DNA from 2 places in the Mesorhizobium sp. ESP6-5 genome. Region 2 is predicted to be linked to the other one. Evidence: riboswitches for the same ligand, from Rfam matches in the RefSeq annotation. Region 2 holds a riboswitch; the other holds the start of a gene.
What was found. A riboswitch is a leader RNA that binds a small molecule or an ion and turns the genes downstream of it on or off. The one in region 2 is predicted to bind cobalamin.
Positions count from the first base shown of each region.

Region 1 (7,188 bases), on a different contig from region 2:
GACACCAGGTAGAAGCGGATGTCGAATTTCATGCGGGCATCGTCGAACGAGTTGAAACCGCACTCGTAGGCGGAAAGCTTTTCGGGATCGGGGTTGCGATACGCCACCAGGAACGGAGCCGCCAGCAGCGCCAGGCCGACGACCAGTGCCACGCCGATAAACAGGACGATGGGCAGGTACGAACTGAGAAGTGCGTTCATGCAGCGGCTTTCCGTTGGCGCCAATCCATTTTGACTACAGCACCGAACCTTAATGCGGAAGCGTGACAGATTAACCGCTGAACCGTTTTAAGGGGCCTATGCTGCAACGCGGCGAGGGTTAGCGCAGCACTTCCAGCGAAGCAAGTCAAACCTTGTTCAAAACACCGAGCTGGACGGCATTCCGGGAGAAACTGGTCCCATCCGCTCCTGTTTGATTTCCTTCGCTTTTAACTCCACTTTTCTCTCCTGACAGGGTTGCCGCCAAAACCCTGCTAGCATGGACGGGAATCACGCCGAGCAATGACGCCAGACAGGTCCATCAGGGACGCATCCGAATGAAGGAAAAGATCTCGCTTGCCGCCGCGCGGCGCATCGCGCTCGCCGCCCAGGGATTTCTCGATCCCCGCCCCGCCGGCACGCCGGACCGCCGCCATTTCGCCCGCGTTCTGTCCCGCACCGGCCTGTTGCAGATCGATTCCGTCAGTGCGGTGGTGCGCGCTCATTACATGCCGCTCTATTCGCGTCTCGGCCCCTATCCCCTCGCTTTGCTCGACAACGCCGCCGTGACGCGCAAGCGCACCGTCTTCGAATATTGGGCGCATGAAGCCTCGTTCCTGCCGGTCGAGACCTACCCACTGATGCGCTGGCGCATGCAGCGCGCCGAGCAAGGCGATGAAATGTATCTGGGGCTGGCCAAATGGGGCCGCGAGCACGCCGCCTATATAGAAGAGATCTACCGCGAGGTCGTCACGCGCGGGCCGATCGCCGCTTCGGCGCTCGAAGGCCAGAAAGGCTCCGGTGGCTGGTGGGGTTGGAGCCATGCCAAGCACGCCTTCGAATGGCTGTTCTGGGCCGGGCGCATCACCACCGCGCACCGGCGCGGCTTCGAGCGCTTTTACGACCTGCCGGAGCGCGTGCTGCCGCAGGCGATCCTCGATCTGCCGGTACCGACGCCTGAGGACGCGCACCGCGAATTGCTGCGCATTTCCGCCCGTGCCCATGGCGTGGCGACATCAGGCGACCTGCGCGATTATTTTCGACTCTCGCCGGCCGACATGAAAGGCCGGCTGGAGGAACTGGTCGAGCTCGGCGACTTGCTGCCGGTCCGTGTCGAGGGCTGGGACAAGCCGGCTTACCTTCACAAGGACGCCCGTATCCCGCGCAAGATCGAGGCCCGCGCTCTGCTGGCGCCGTTCGATCCGGTCGTCTTCGAGCGTTCGCGCTCGGAGCGGCTGTTCGACTTCCATTACCGCATCGAAATCTACACGCCGGCCGACAAGCGCCAATACGGCTACTATGTCCTGCCTTTCCTGCTCGGCGACAGGATCGTGGCGCGCGTCGACCTCAAGGCTGACCGGCCGGCCAGTGTCCTGCGCGTCCATGCCGCCTACGCCGAGCCCGGCGCACCGCCCGAAACCGCAGCCCAGCTCTTCGAGGAATTGAAGCAGATGCAGGGCTGGCTTGGCCTCGAGCGCATGGAAATAACGCCTGCCGGCGACCTCGGCCCGGCGCTGTCCGACATCGCGGTGTCGTAAGCTCGCGTTGACACCGCTGCCCGCAAGAGCCTAAATCCCATCCAGACGGTCTCCTCTCGGCAAAGGGAGGAGCCAAGAGGGAATGCGGTGCGGGATTGAAGATCCCAAATCCGCGGCTGTCCCCGCAACTGTGAGCGAAGAGCCAAGGCCGAAAGCCACTGGGATTGTCCCGGGAAGGCGGCTACCCAAGGCGATGACCCGCGAGCCAGGAGACCTGCCGTCTGGAATGCAAGAATCCGATCGCCTGGCGGGTTTTCCGGGCAAGGAGCCTGATGTGGATCGCGACAGCAGTTTTTCGGCTGAAACAACCGACATTTCGTCCGGCGGGGATCATCCCCTGGCCGGCATCACGGTCATCGTCTGCGCTTCCTGTCGCGACGAGACCGGCTCCGACGCCCATCCCCGGGCCGGCGAACTTTTGGCCGAAGATACGCGCCAAGCCGCCTCGGGCGAGAAGATTCGCATCCGCACGGTCGAATGCCTCGGCAATTGCAAGCGCCGGCTGAGCGCCGCGATCCTGCGCGACGGCTGCTGGAGCTATGTGTTCGGCGATCTGACCGCGAGCAGCGGCGCCGATCTCGTCACCGGCGCGAAACTCTTCGCCACCTCGAACGACGGCCTCATTCCCTGGCGAGGCAGACCCGATAGCCTCAAGCGCGGCCTCGTTGCCCGCATCCCTCCCCTCGACATGCTGAAAGATTGATCATGACAACATCTCTGTCCCGCGTTCCCTGCACCGTCGTCACCGGCTTCCTCGGCGCCGGCAAGACGACGCTGGTCCGCCATCTCCTGGAAAACGCCGGCGGCAAGCGGATTGCCATCATCGTCAACGAGTTCGGCGACATCGGCATCGACGGCGAGATCCTCAAGGGATGCGGCATCGACACCTGCCCAGAGGAAAACATCGTCGAACTGGCCAATGGCTGTATCTGCTGCACCGTGGCCGATGATTTCGTGCCGGCGCTCGACCAGATCCTGTCGCTGACGCCTAAGGTCGACCATATCCTGATCGAAACCTCGGGCCTCGCTCTGCCCAAGCCGCTGGTCCAGGCTTTCCAGTGGCCGACGGTGAAGAGCCGCGTAACGGTCGATGGCGTCATCGCCGTGGTCGACGGTCCCGCACTGGCGGAAGGCCGCGTCGCCAACGACATGGACGCCCTGCAGGCGCAGCGCGCGCAGGACGAGAGCCTCGACCATGACGACCCGGTCGAGGAAGTGTTCGAGGACCAGATTGCCTGCGCCGACCTGATCATCCTGTCGAAGAGCGACCTGATGGATGCCGCCGGTTCAGCCCGCGCCAACGCCATTATCAACGAACACTCCGCCCGCGCCGTGAAGATCGTGCCGACGTCTCATGGCAAGGTCGATCCCTCGGTGCTGCTCGGGCTCGGTCTCGCCGTCGAGGACGACATCGAGAACCGCAAGACCCATCACGACGACGAACTCGACCATGAGCACGATGATTTCGATTCCTTCGTCATCGACATTCCGTCGATCGCCAATCCGGACGAGTTGGCAAAGCGCGTCGCGATCGCGGCCGAACAGGAGAACGTGCTGCGGGTGAAAGGCTTCGTCGAGGTCGGCGGCAAGCCGATGCGGCTTTTGCTGCAGGCGGTCGGTCCGCGCGTCAACCATTATTACGACCGCGCCTGGACGGCTGACGACGACCGGCGCTCGCGCCTTGTCGTCATCGGGCTCAAGGGGCTGAACCGCCCGGCGATCGAGCATATACTCGCCGGCTGAGCTCAGACACGGACCGCAATGCACATCCTCACCACCACTTCCGCCTCGCTCGACGATCTCGCCGAGCCGGTCGATCTTCGGCAGACGCCGGCGGACATGGTGGCGCTGTCCTTCACCGACAGCGACCTTGCCGGACTGGCCGCGGCATGGAAGGCCGACGCCGACCGGCTGCCCACGATGCGGCTGGCTGCGCTGCGCGACCTGCGCCATCCCATGTCGGTCGATCTCTGGGTCGACAGCGTCGCCCGCCACGCCAGGATCATCCTTGTGCGCATTCTCGGCGGCTATGATTGGTGGCGCTATGGCTGCGACCAGTTGGCCGCGGTTGCCCGCGAGCGCGGCATAAAACTGGCGCTGCTTCCCGGTGAAAGCCATGACGAGGACATCAGGCTGATCGAAGCCTCGACGCTGCCGCGCGAGGAACTGGACGGGCTGCTCAACTATTTCCGCGAAGGCGGACCGGCCAATATGAGCGCGCTGGTGCATAGGCTTGCGTCGCTTGCCGGATCGGACGTGGCCGTGGCCGAGCCGGTCAAGGTGCCGAAAGCGGGTTACTATCAACCGGCATTTGGCGTCGTAGAAAAGTCGGAACTCGGCGCCGACAAGTTCGGCGCGCCCATCATCCCTATCCTTTTCTACCGTTCGATGCTGCTGGCCGCCGATGTCGCCCCCATCGATGCGCTTTTTGATGCGCTGGAGCAGCGCGGCATGCTCCCGGTTCCGATCTTCCTTTCCAGCCTGAAGGACCCAGCGTCCCTAGGGTTCGTCGAAAACGCCATCGCATCGCTAAAGCCCGCCGCCATCATTACCGCCACAGCCTTCGCATCCGGCGCCGAGCCCGGCGTCGAAACCCTGTTCGACCGCGCCGGCGTGCCGGTTTTCCAGGTCATCGTCGCCACCACCCGCCGCGACGTCTGGCAGGCCAACCAGCGCGGGCTGGCGCCCGCCGACCTCGCCATGCATGTCGTGCTGCCCGAACTCGACGGCCGCATCCTGGCTGGCGCGATCTCATTCAAGGACGAAAGCGAGGTTGACCCGGCGCTAGGCCATCGCGCCTTCGCCAACCGGCCGGAACCGGATCGCGTGGCGCAAGTGGCGAACCGCGTCGCGGCCTTTATCCGGCTGCGAGCAACGCCCCGCGCCGAGCGCAAGCTGGCGATCCTCATCCCGGATTATCCCAGCGCGCCCGGCCGCACCGGCTACGCCGTCGGGCTCGACGTGCCGTCCAGCGTGCTTGCCATGCTGCATGATCTCAAGGAAGAGGGCTATGCCGTTGAGGGGATTCCGCAAACGGCACGTGAGTTGCTGGATTTGCTGGCAAGCGGCGGGCACGGACTGGCGTTGCAGGATTATTTGGGGTTTTCGAAGGAGCTACCGCCCGCAGCAATTGCCGCGGTAGAAGCCGCTTGGGGAAAGGCAGAGGGGACAGGTTTGCGCGAGGCGCCCCCCTCTGTCCTGCCGGACATCTCCCCCACGAGGGGGGAGATTGCCCTCCGATCGCCGCTTTCGCTGACCATCAAGGACGCAGGGGAAGAGCCGGCTGTCACACTGCCGATCTCCCCCCCTGTGGGGGAGATGTCCGGCAGGACAGAGGGGGGCGCGACGGAACGCCAACCTTCGCTGGCTGGCTTGGAAAACCACTTCCCCTTCCGCGCCGCAATCTTCGGCAATATCACCGTGGCGCTCGCTCCCGACCGTGGCCGCTCGGCCGACCGCCGCGCCGATTACCACGACCCGGTGCTGCCGCCGCGCCATGCATTGCTCGCCTTCGGCCTCTGGCTGCGCAAATCGCTCGGCACTCACGCTCTCATCCATGTCGGTGCGCACGGCACGCTGGAATGGCTGCCGGGCAAGACGGTTGCGCTCTCGCAAACCTGCTTCCCCGAGATCGTCACCGGCGCATTACCCGTCATCTATCCCTTCATCGTCTCCAATCCCGGCGAGGCGGCACAGGCGAAGCGGCGGATCGCCGCCGTCACGCTCGGCCATCTGCCCCCGCCGCTGACCGGCGCCGGGTTGGACGAGAACCAGCACAAGCTTGAACGGCTGGTCGACGAATACGCGCAGGCGGATGGGCTTGACCGCCGCCGCCGCGACCGCCTGGCCAGGCTGATCATCGAAACCGCGCAGACGACAGGCCTCGCCGTGGAGGCAGGCGTCGCCGGCACCGACGCGCCGGACGAGGCGCTGCGCCGCATCGATGCCTGGCTCTGCGATCTCAAGGATTTCGCCATCAAGGACGGGCTGCATGTCTATGGCCGTGCAGCCGAGGACGAGCCCGACCTTATGCGCCGGCAAAGCGCCGAGACCGAAAAGGCCGCATTTCTCGACGCACTCGACGGCCGCCACGTCAAGGCAGGCCCGGCCGGCGCCCCCGCGCGCGGCCGTTCCGACGTGCTGCCCACCGGCCGCAACCTGTTCACTTCGGACCCGCGCACGATGCCGACGCCGACCGCTTATGAGATCGGCAAGGCCGCTGCCGAAGAAGTGGTGCGCGCCTATATGCAATCGCATGGCGACTGGCCGCGCTCGCTGGTCATCGACCTCTGGGGTTCGGCGTCGCTGCGCACCGGCGGCGAGGAGATCGCGCAGGGGCTTTCGCTGATGGGCTGTCGGCCGCAATGGGATGCCGCCACCGGCCGCGTCACCGGCATCGAGGTGCTGCCGCCGGCCACGCTTGGCCGTCCGCGCGTCGACGTCACCTGGCGCATATCAGGCCTGTTCCGCGACATGTTCCCGACCCAGATCGCGCTGATTGATGCCGCTGCCAACGCCGTTGCCGCGCGCAACGAGGAGGATTCGGAAAACCCGCTTGCCGCAAGGACGCGTGCCGAGGGCAAGATCAGCCCTCGCATTTTCGGCACCTCGCCCGGCATGTACGGCGCCGGCGTCGAGGACTTGCTGTCGAGCGGCGACTGGGCGGCGCGCGAAGAGATCGGACGCGCCTATCTCGATGCCACATCGCATGCCTATGGCGGCGCCGGCGGCGAAGGGGTCGCCGCGCCAGGCGCTTTCGAGAACCGCATCGCCGAAGCCGATCTTCTCGTTCACACCGGCAACGATCCCGGCCGCGACATCCTCGAAGGCTCCGCCGATGTCGCCTTTATCGGCGGCTTTTCGGCCGCCCTTGCAGCACTTGGCAGGAATGCCGACGTCATCGTGCTCGACACCACGGATCCGCAGAGGCCGAAGCCGCGTTCGCTCGGTGAGGCTGTGACGCGCGTGGTGCGCGCCCGCGCCGTCAATGCCCGCTTCATAGCGGGCCAGATGCGCCACGGCCCGCGCGGCGCCTCGGAATTCGCCGAAACGGTCGACCGGCTGGTCGGCTTTGCCGAGACCACCCAGGCGATACCGGGCGCGCTGATCGAGGCCGTGCACGATGCCTATCTCGGCGACGCGGACGTCCGCGCCTTCATCCTGCGCGAAAACCCGGCCGCCGCGAAGGTCATTGCCGAACGCCTCCTGTCGGCGCGCCGGCGGGGCCTCTGGCATCCCTTGCGCAATTCGATCGACGACGACCTCGCGGCCCTGATTGCCGAAGCACAGGAGTTGGCGGCATGAACGCCTACTCGCGCCGCGGCGCCTGCCCCGCTTTGTCGGCACCGATGCAGACTGGCGATGGCCTGCTGGTTCGGCTCAATCCGGTCACCGGTGGGTTGCCGCCGGCATTGCTGGTCGGGCTGTGCGAATCCGCCCTGCGCCATGGCAAG
Region 1 covers NZ_JAIUGR010000001.1:229,841-237,028, forward strand. Annotated here, with positions in the region: gene LB524_RS01095 (NADH-quinone oxidoreductase subunit A) at 1-200, opposite strand, end outside; gene LB524_RS01100 (winged helix-turn-helix domain-containing protein) at 536-1,735, shown strand; cobalamin riboswitch at 1,765-1,972, shown strand; gene LB524_RS01105 (DUF1636 family protein) at 2,010-2,438, shown strand; gene cobW (cobalamin biosynthesis protein CobW) at 2,441-3,478, shown strand; gene LB524_RS01115 (cobaltochelatase subunit CobN) at 3,497-7,039, shown strand; gene cobG (precorrin-3B synthase) at 7,036-7,188, shown strand, end outside.
Region 1: it holds a riboswitch for cobalamin, as region 2 does, so the genes downstream of both, LB524_RS01105 (DUF1636 family protein) here and bluB (5,6-dimethylbenzimidazole synthase) in region 2, are expected to answer to the same signal.

Region 2 (7,188 bases):
GCAATTCCTGCGGCGTGCGCTCGGAGTGGACGATGCCGCGACCAGCCGTCATCAGGTTCACGTCGCCGGGTTGGATGACCATCTCGGTGCCGAGCGAATCGCGATGCCTGATCGTGCCGTCGAACAGATAGGTCACGGTCGACAGGCCGATATGCGGGTGCGGGCGGACATCGAGCGCCTGGCCGGCGCGCATGATCGCGGGACCCATTCGATCGAAGAAGATGAACGGCCCGACCAGGCGCCGCTTGGCGGTCGGCAAGGCGCGACGCACCTCGAAACCGCCAATGTCCTTGGCGTTAGGGATAACCATCAGCTCGATCTGGTCGCTGGCGAAGGCATCGCCGGCCTCAGGGTCCTTGCCGGGGAAGAAGCTCATGAACTCTCCTCGTCAGCGGTCAGTGGGCGCTTGGGCATATCAGGCGAACCGGATCGCCGCTTTCGCTTTTAATTTGGCCGCCACCTCTTCGCGATTGCGAGGATGCTGGTGGGTTTCGAGGGAATCGAGCAATTCGCGTGCGGATGCCGCGATGGCTTCGACCGCATGATCGAACGCATGCTGGTTCTTGGCAGAAGGCCGCGTCGTGCCGCTCAGCTTGCGGACAAACTGCAGTGCCGCGTCGCGGACTTCGTCGTTGGTTGCCGGCGGATCAAAATTGAACAGGGTCTTGATGTTTCTGCACATCGCTTCCGTATCTCCTCTTGTCCGTTTCAATCGGGACGAACTGTATCCTCAATGATGATCGTGTCCAAAAACCGGTAAGGCTGCTCCGGACCTCAGTCCGCGTCGAGCGGCTCGGTTCCAACCGGCTTGCCGTCGCGCGACAGCCTGATCTTCTCGACCTTGTCCTCGGCGGCCTTCAGCAGCCGGTCGCAATGAACCTTCAGCGCCTCGCCGCGCTCGTAAATCCGGATCGACTGGTCGAGCGGTACGTCGCCACGCTCCAGATCATCGACGATCTTCTCCAGTGCGTCGAGTGCCTGTTCAAAGCTCATCGCCTTGACGTCTTCGTTGATCTCACCGGTCATCATTCATCCTTTCATCAGTCGCCCGACATGGGCGGCGACCGAAAATGCCAATCCCTGCAGATCGTAGCCGCCCTCGAGCAGGCTGACGAGCCGGTTGCCGCCGTGGATTGCGGCGCGCTGCATCAGCTGGCCGGTCGCCCAGTCGAAATCGTTCTCGGTCAGATTGATTTCCGCCAGCGGGTCGCGATGGTGCGCGTCGAAGCCGGCCGAAACGATAATCAGATCCGGCGCGAAATTGTCGAGTGCCGGCAGCACGCGCGACAGGAACGCATCGCGAAACACCTCGCTGCCCGTCCGAGGCGCCAGCGGCGCATTGACGATGTTGCCGGCGCCGGTCTCACTCTTCGCGCCCGTGCCGGGATAAAGCGGCATCTGGTGCGTCGAGCAATAGAGCACCGAGGGATCGTCCCAAAAAATATCCTGCGTGCCGTTGCCGTGGTGCACGTCCCAGTCGACGACAGCGACACGCTCGGCGCCGTGCTTCTTCTGCGCATGGCGCGCTGCGATTGCCGCCGTGTTGAAGAAGCAGAAACCCATGGCCGTGGTCTTTTCGGCATGGTGGCCGGGCGGACGGGCGGCGACGAAAACGTTGTCGGCACGGCCCGCAAAGACGTCGTCGACGGCGGCATTGGCGGCACCGATCGCCGTAATCACCGCTTGCCAGCTTTTCGGGCTGGCGGTGGTGTCGGCGTCGATGCGGGCAATGCCTTCGTCGGGGATGGCGGCGCGGACACGCGCGACGAAATCGGCGGGATGCGCGTAGAGGATGGTCGCCTCGTCGCCTTGCGGTGCCTCGACGCGGTCAAGCGCGGCAAAAGCTTCGTCGTCGAGCACGCGCTCGATGGCGCGCAGGCGGTCGGGCCGCTCGGGGTGACCGGGCGGCGTGATGTGTTCGAGAAAGATCGGGTGCGTGTAGAGACGGGTGGCCATGCCCCCTATCTAGTGCCCCGGCGCCGTGATGGCCATGCGTCGCGGCTTGATCGCTGGGGAAAATCGAACCTGCGTCCATTGATGTCGCTGCGGGCATTGGCGGCGCCGGCCCTTCGGCGTAAGGTCGCAACCACTGCCTGGTGCCCGCCGGGCTGTTTGTTTTAGCCGCATTTTGCGACGCCAAGTGATTCCACTTGGCTGCAAATGCCCTGGCGGGAGAATCGGGAACACGGTTGAACTCCGTGGCGTGCCCAACGCTGTGAGGGGGACCGCGCCGGTAAATGCCACTGTCGATGACGGGAAGGCACCGGACGCGGGTTGATCCCGAGCCAGAAGACCGGCCTGGCAGGCATCGTCATCCGCATGGTCAGGCGGATGACATCGATTGCAATCGCAAGGGGACAAGCGATGCCGGAAGCTATGACCACTCCAATGGGCGATGGATTTGACCAGATTGCGCGCGACGCTGTTTACCGCGCCATCTTCACGCGGCGCGACGTCCGCAGCCATTTTACATCGGAGGCCATTGACGACGAGGTGCTGGCGCGGCTGCTGCTTGCCGCCCACCACGCGCCATCGGTCGGCTTCATGCAACCTTGGAATTTCATCGTCATTCGCGATGCCGCGCGGCGGGCGGAAGTGCGCGACCTGTTCCTGGCCGCGCGAGAACGGGAACTGCCTGAAATCGAGGCAGAACGGCAGGCGCTCTACCGCAAGCTTAAGCTGGAAGGCATTTGCGAAAGCGCGCTCAACATCTGCATCACCTGCGACCGCGAGCGCTCGAAAGGCTCGCCGCTGGGGCGCTGGCACAATCCGGAGATGGATCTCTACAGCACGGTCTGCGCGGTGCAGAATTTCTGGCTGGCGGCACGCGCCGAGGGCGTCGGCGTCGGCTGGGTCAGCATCATCGAGGCGCAAGCGCTGAAAAGCTTGCTGGGTATTCCCGATCAAGTGACGCCGATCGCCTATCTCTGCGTCGGCCGCGTTTCCGAATTCGCACCGAAGCCGGATCTCGAAACACACGGCTGGGGCCGGCGGCTGCCGTTGCCCGAGCTTATCATGAGCGAGACTTTTCGCGGACAAGGCGAAGCGCCGCTCAAATCAGCAGTGGCGCGCCTCGGTACCGCCGCCGGTGCGCCCGCGAGCCTAGCCGATCAGCGCGTCGCGCCGGCCGTGCCCCAGCGCGAACCGCCGAAAGTGGAGAGCGCCTTGTCCTTGAGTTCCCTGAACTTCGACGAGGCTTCGGCCAGCCTGGCGTCCCAGGCGGCATCGGGCACCTGACCCTCGATGGTCTTGAAATAGACCTGCATCAGGCAGGCAATGGCGAACGGCTCAATGAAGGCCGCCTTGAAAGCCCAGGCAAAGACGATTGCCAGCACGAAAGCCCAGCCGGCGAGCTGCCCGGGCATGACGTAAAGAATAGCGGCTGCCGGAGCCAGCATCAGCAGGAAAATCACGAACGACACGCCCCACATGATGACCCCTAGCCAGACGGCATTCTTGACCATGGTCTTGCCGTTCTGGGCGTAGAGCACAACGCCTTGGCGCGCGGTTTCGAACGGCGAGGACGAACTGATGCGGATGTTGTAGCCGAGAATGATCTCGTCGACATAGGTCAGCGACAGGCGAATCACCGTGTTGAGGAACGAAACCAGGCCGCTCAGGCCAGGAATGGGCAGGAAGGCCGCGATGCCGCCGAGCAGGCCGGTGATGGCGCGTATGGCGCCCTTGACCAATTGGTCGACGACGAAAAGGATGTTGGCCTCGGCAAAACGCTCGGTCACGACCTCTTTCGCGTAGGCGATCTGGTTCTGGCCGTGGGGAATATCATTGCCGTCGATCAGATGCACCATGACGGCGATATGGCCCGCCTTGACGACGTAGAGAATGTATTCGCGGATCCAGTAGACGGCGATCGAGACGATGCCGAAACCGACCACGCCGCCCCACATCGCAAAAGACAATGGTCCGTCGGGATCGGTGGAAATATGGCCGACGCCATAGCCGACGGAGGCGCCGGTGCCGGTGGCCACGATGTAGGCCAGCGTGATGCCGAAATAGACGATCATGCGAAAGACAATGAAAGGCCAGGTCCGCATCATGATGGACACCGACCTGCCGATATCGAAATCCCACATGCCCCGAATCTCCCCTCAGAGATGGCTGCGGAGGATGCGCTCAAACCGGCTATTGTCAATTGCAGGCAGTGGCGGGACTGCCATGGTGGTTCATCTTGAAAGCGCTTCCGGCTTTTTCAGCAGGCCTTCGAGCAATTGCTTGAACGCGGCCACCACCATCTTCGATGTCGTTTCGGGATCTTGCGAATTGGCGATGCGCTGCGCGGCCTGGCTGCTCGCCCCATTGATCAGCCGCGCTGCCGACTCCGGGTCGACGCCGGGGACGACCACCCCTTCCCGCTGCAGCGCTGTCAGATGATCGGTCATTGAACCGACGCAGGCATTGGCATTCGACCACAGTGCCGGATCGCCCAGCACAGCCGGACCATCCCGGAACATGATGCGCTGGATTTCCGGCTCCAGCGCCATTTCGATATAGGTGGTGCATTCGTCCACGAAATGCTGCCAGCGGGTCGGCGCCCGCGACGCGACCTCATTCACCCGGGCCGCCATTTCCGCGTCGATTTCGGCGATAACCGCCTCAAGCAGTCCCTTCTTGTCGCCGAAGTGATGATAAAGGGCGCCGCGCGTCAGCCCGGCCGACGCGGTGAAATCATCCATCGACGCTTCGGCATAGCCGATGGTGCCGAAAGCCTGGCGCGCCGCGGCGATCAGCTTGGCGCGTGTCTCGGCGATCATCTCCTTGCGCGGTCGATGCATGCTTCTGGCCTTACTTACATACGCTCCGTATGCCAATTGACATACGCGACGTATCCTCTATTTAACACTTATACGTCTCGTATGTAATTGTCGAATCGCCCCTTGTCGAGGAACAGGATCATGCAAAACCCCTATTCGGAAATCTTTCGCGCTCCCGGAGCCACGGGCTTTGCCGCCACCGGCTTCATGGCGCGCCTGCCGATCGCCATGGCGCCGATCGGCATCGTGGCGATGCTGTCGCAGACGCGTGGCGAATACTGGCTGGCGGGTGCGGTTTCGGCGACATTCGCCTTGGCCAATGCCTTCCTGGCGCCGCAGATATCGAGGTTGGTCGACCGCCTCGGCCAGACGCGGGTTGTCGTACCCACCACCATCATCTCCGTGCTCGCATTCGCGGCCCTGATCGCATCGGCCAATCAAGACTGGCCGGTATGGACGCTGTTCGCGTCGGCGCTGCTGGCCGCGGCAATGCCAAGCATGCCGGCCATGGTGCGGGCGCGCTGGACCGAGATTTTCCGGGGCCGGTCCGAGATGAACACCGCCTTCGCCTTCGAGTCGGCGGCGGACGAACTGGTCTATATTGCCGGCGCATCGCTATCTGTGGGCCTCAGCGCCGCGCTGTTCCCGGAAGCGGGCGTGCTCGTCAGCACGCTGTTCCTCGCCTTGGGCTCGATAGCCTTCATTCTGCAGCGTTCGACCGAGCCGCAAGTGCGGCCGGTGGACAATGGCTCCAGCCGCTCGGCAATCCGCCTGGGGCCGGTTCAAATCATCACCTTCGCCATGATCTTCATCGGCGCGACCTTCGCGACGACGGAGGTGAGCACGGTGGCGATCACCAAGGAACTCGGCCAGCCGGGCACTGCCAGTCTCGTCATCGGTGTCTATGCGCTGGGCTCCTTCGTGCTCGGCATCATCATCGGCGCGCTCAACCTGAAAGCACCGCTGCAGCGCCAGCTCGCCATCTCGGTTGCCTTGGTCGCGCTCGGCACACTGCTGCCGCTTACCGCCAGCACCGTGCCAGCGCTCGCGCTGACTGTCTTCATCAGTGGCGTGGCGATCTCGCCGACCTTCATCACCGCCTTCGGCCTGATCGAGCGGCATGTCCCGGAAGCGATGCTGACCGAAGGCATCACCTGGGTAACCACCGGGATCGGCATCGGCATGGCGCTAGGCTCCTTCGCCGCCGGCGCCGTGGTGGATGCATTCGGCGCCCAGAACGGATTCTGGGTCTCGGTGACGTCAGGCGCTATCGCGCTGATCACGGTGCTGCTCGGCCAGCGCAGCCTCGCCACCCACGAATGCGAGTTGGAACGATGCGAGGCGGCAATCCCGGCCGAGTGACAGGCAGGGTTTGTCGAGCTCAGATGATCTCGGTCTTGGCGATGTGGATGCCAAAGCCTTCGAGGCCGACATAGTGGCGCTCGCGCGAGGCAATCAGGTTGATCGAGGAAATGCCGAGGTCCTTCAGGATCTGGGCGCCGAGACCGATCTCGCGCCATTCGCTCTCGCGCCGGCGCGCCTCTTCATGGTCCTCGCGGTCGCCTGGCGCCGGCCGGTTGCGCTCCTGGTGGGCGACGCCGACCGAGCCTTCCCTGAGATAGACGATGACGCCGCGCCTGCGCTCGCCCATCGCCTTCATGATGCCGTCGAGCCGGTGGCTGGTGCCGAACACGTCGGTTACCACATCCTCCGAATGCAGCCGCACCGGCACCTCCTCGCCGTCGCGGATGTCGCCGAAGACGATGGCGACGTGATGCATTGTGTCCCAGGGCAGCGTGTAGGTGAAGACCTGCGCCTTGCCGCCCAGCGTCTCGATGTCGGAGCAAGCGACGCGCTCGACCAGGGTCTCCTTGCGCTGCCGGTAAGCGATGAGGTCGGCAACCGATACCTGCTTGAGGCCATGCTCCTCGGCGAAGGCCGCGACCTGCGGGCCGCGCTTGACGGTGCCGTCGTCGTTGACCAGTTCCGAGATCACGCCGATCGGCGGTAGGCCGGCGAGCCTGCACAAATCGACCGCCGCCTCGGTATGACCCGAGCGCATCAAGACGCCGCCCTCGCGCGCGATGAGCGGGAAGATGTGGCCAGGGCGGACGAAATCGGAGGCGCCGACATTGCCGTTGGCGAGGTTGCGCACGGTCAGCGTGCGGTCGTCGGCCGAAATGCCTGTCGTCGTGCCATGCTTGAAGTCGACGCTGACGGTAAAGGCGGTGGTGTGAGCCGAATCATTGTCGGCCACCATCGGCGCGAGGTTCAGCCGTTTAGCCTCCTCGCGCGGCATCGGCGTGCAGACAATACCCGACGTGTTGCGAACGATGAAGGCCATCTTCTCCGGCGTGCAATGGACGGCGGCGACGATCAGGTCGCCCTCGTTCTCGCGCCCGTCATCGTCCATGAC
Region 2 covers NZ_JAIUGR010000002.1:46,200-53,387, forward strand. Annotated here, with positions in the region: gene LB524_RS02640 (pirin family protein) at 1-376, opposite strand, end outside; gene LB524_RS02645 (DUF2277 domain-containing protein) at 416-682, opposite strand; gene LB524_RS02650 (exodeoxyribonuclease VII small subunit) at 775-1,026, opposite strand; gene LB524_RS02655 (histone deacetylase family protein) at 1,030-1,956, opposite strand; cobalamin riboswitch at 2,135-2,317, shown strand; partial or broken gene bluB (5,6-dimethylbenzimidazole synthase) at 2,389-2,994, shown strand; gene LB524_RS02665 (hypothetical protein) at 3,111-4,094, opposite strand; gene LB524_RS02670 (TetR/AcrR family transcriptional regulator) at 4,185-4,793, opposite strand; gene LB524_RS02675 (MFS transporter) at 4,914-6,134, shown strand; gene ribB (3,4-dihydroxy-2-butanone-4-phosphate synthase) at 6,154-7,188, opposite strand, start outside.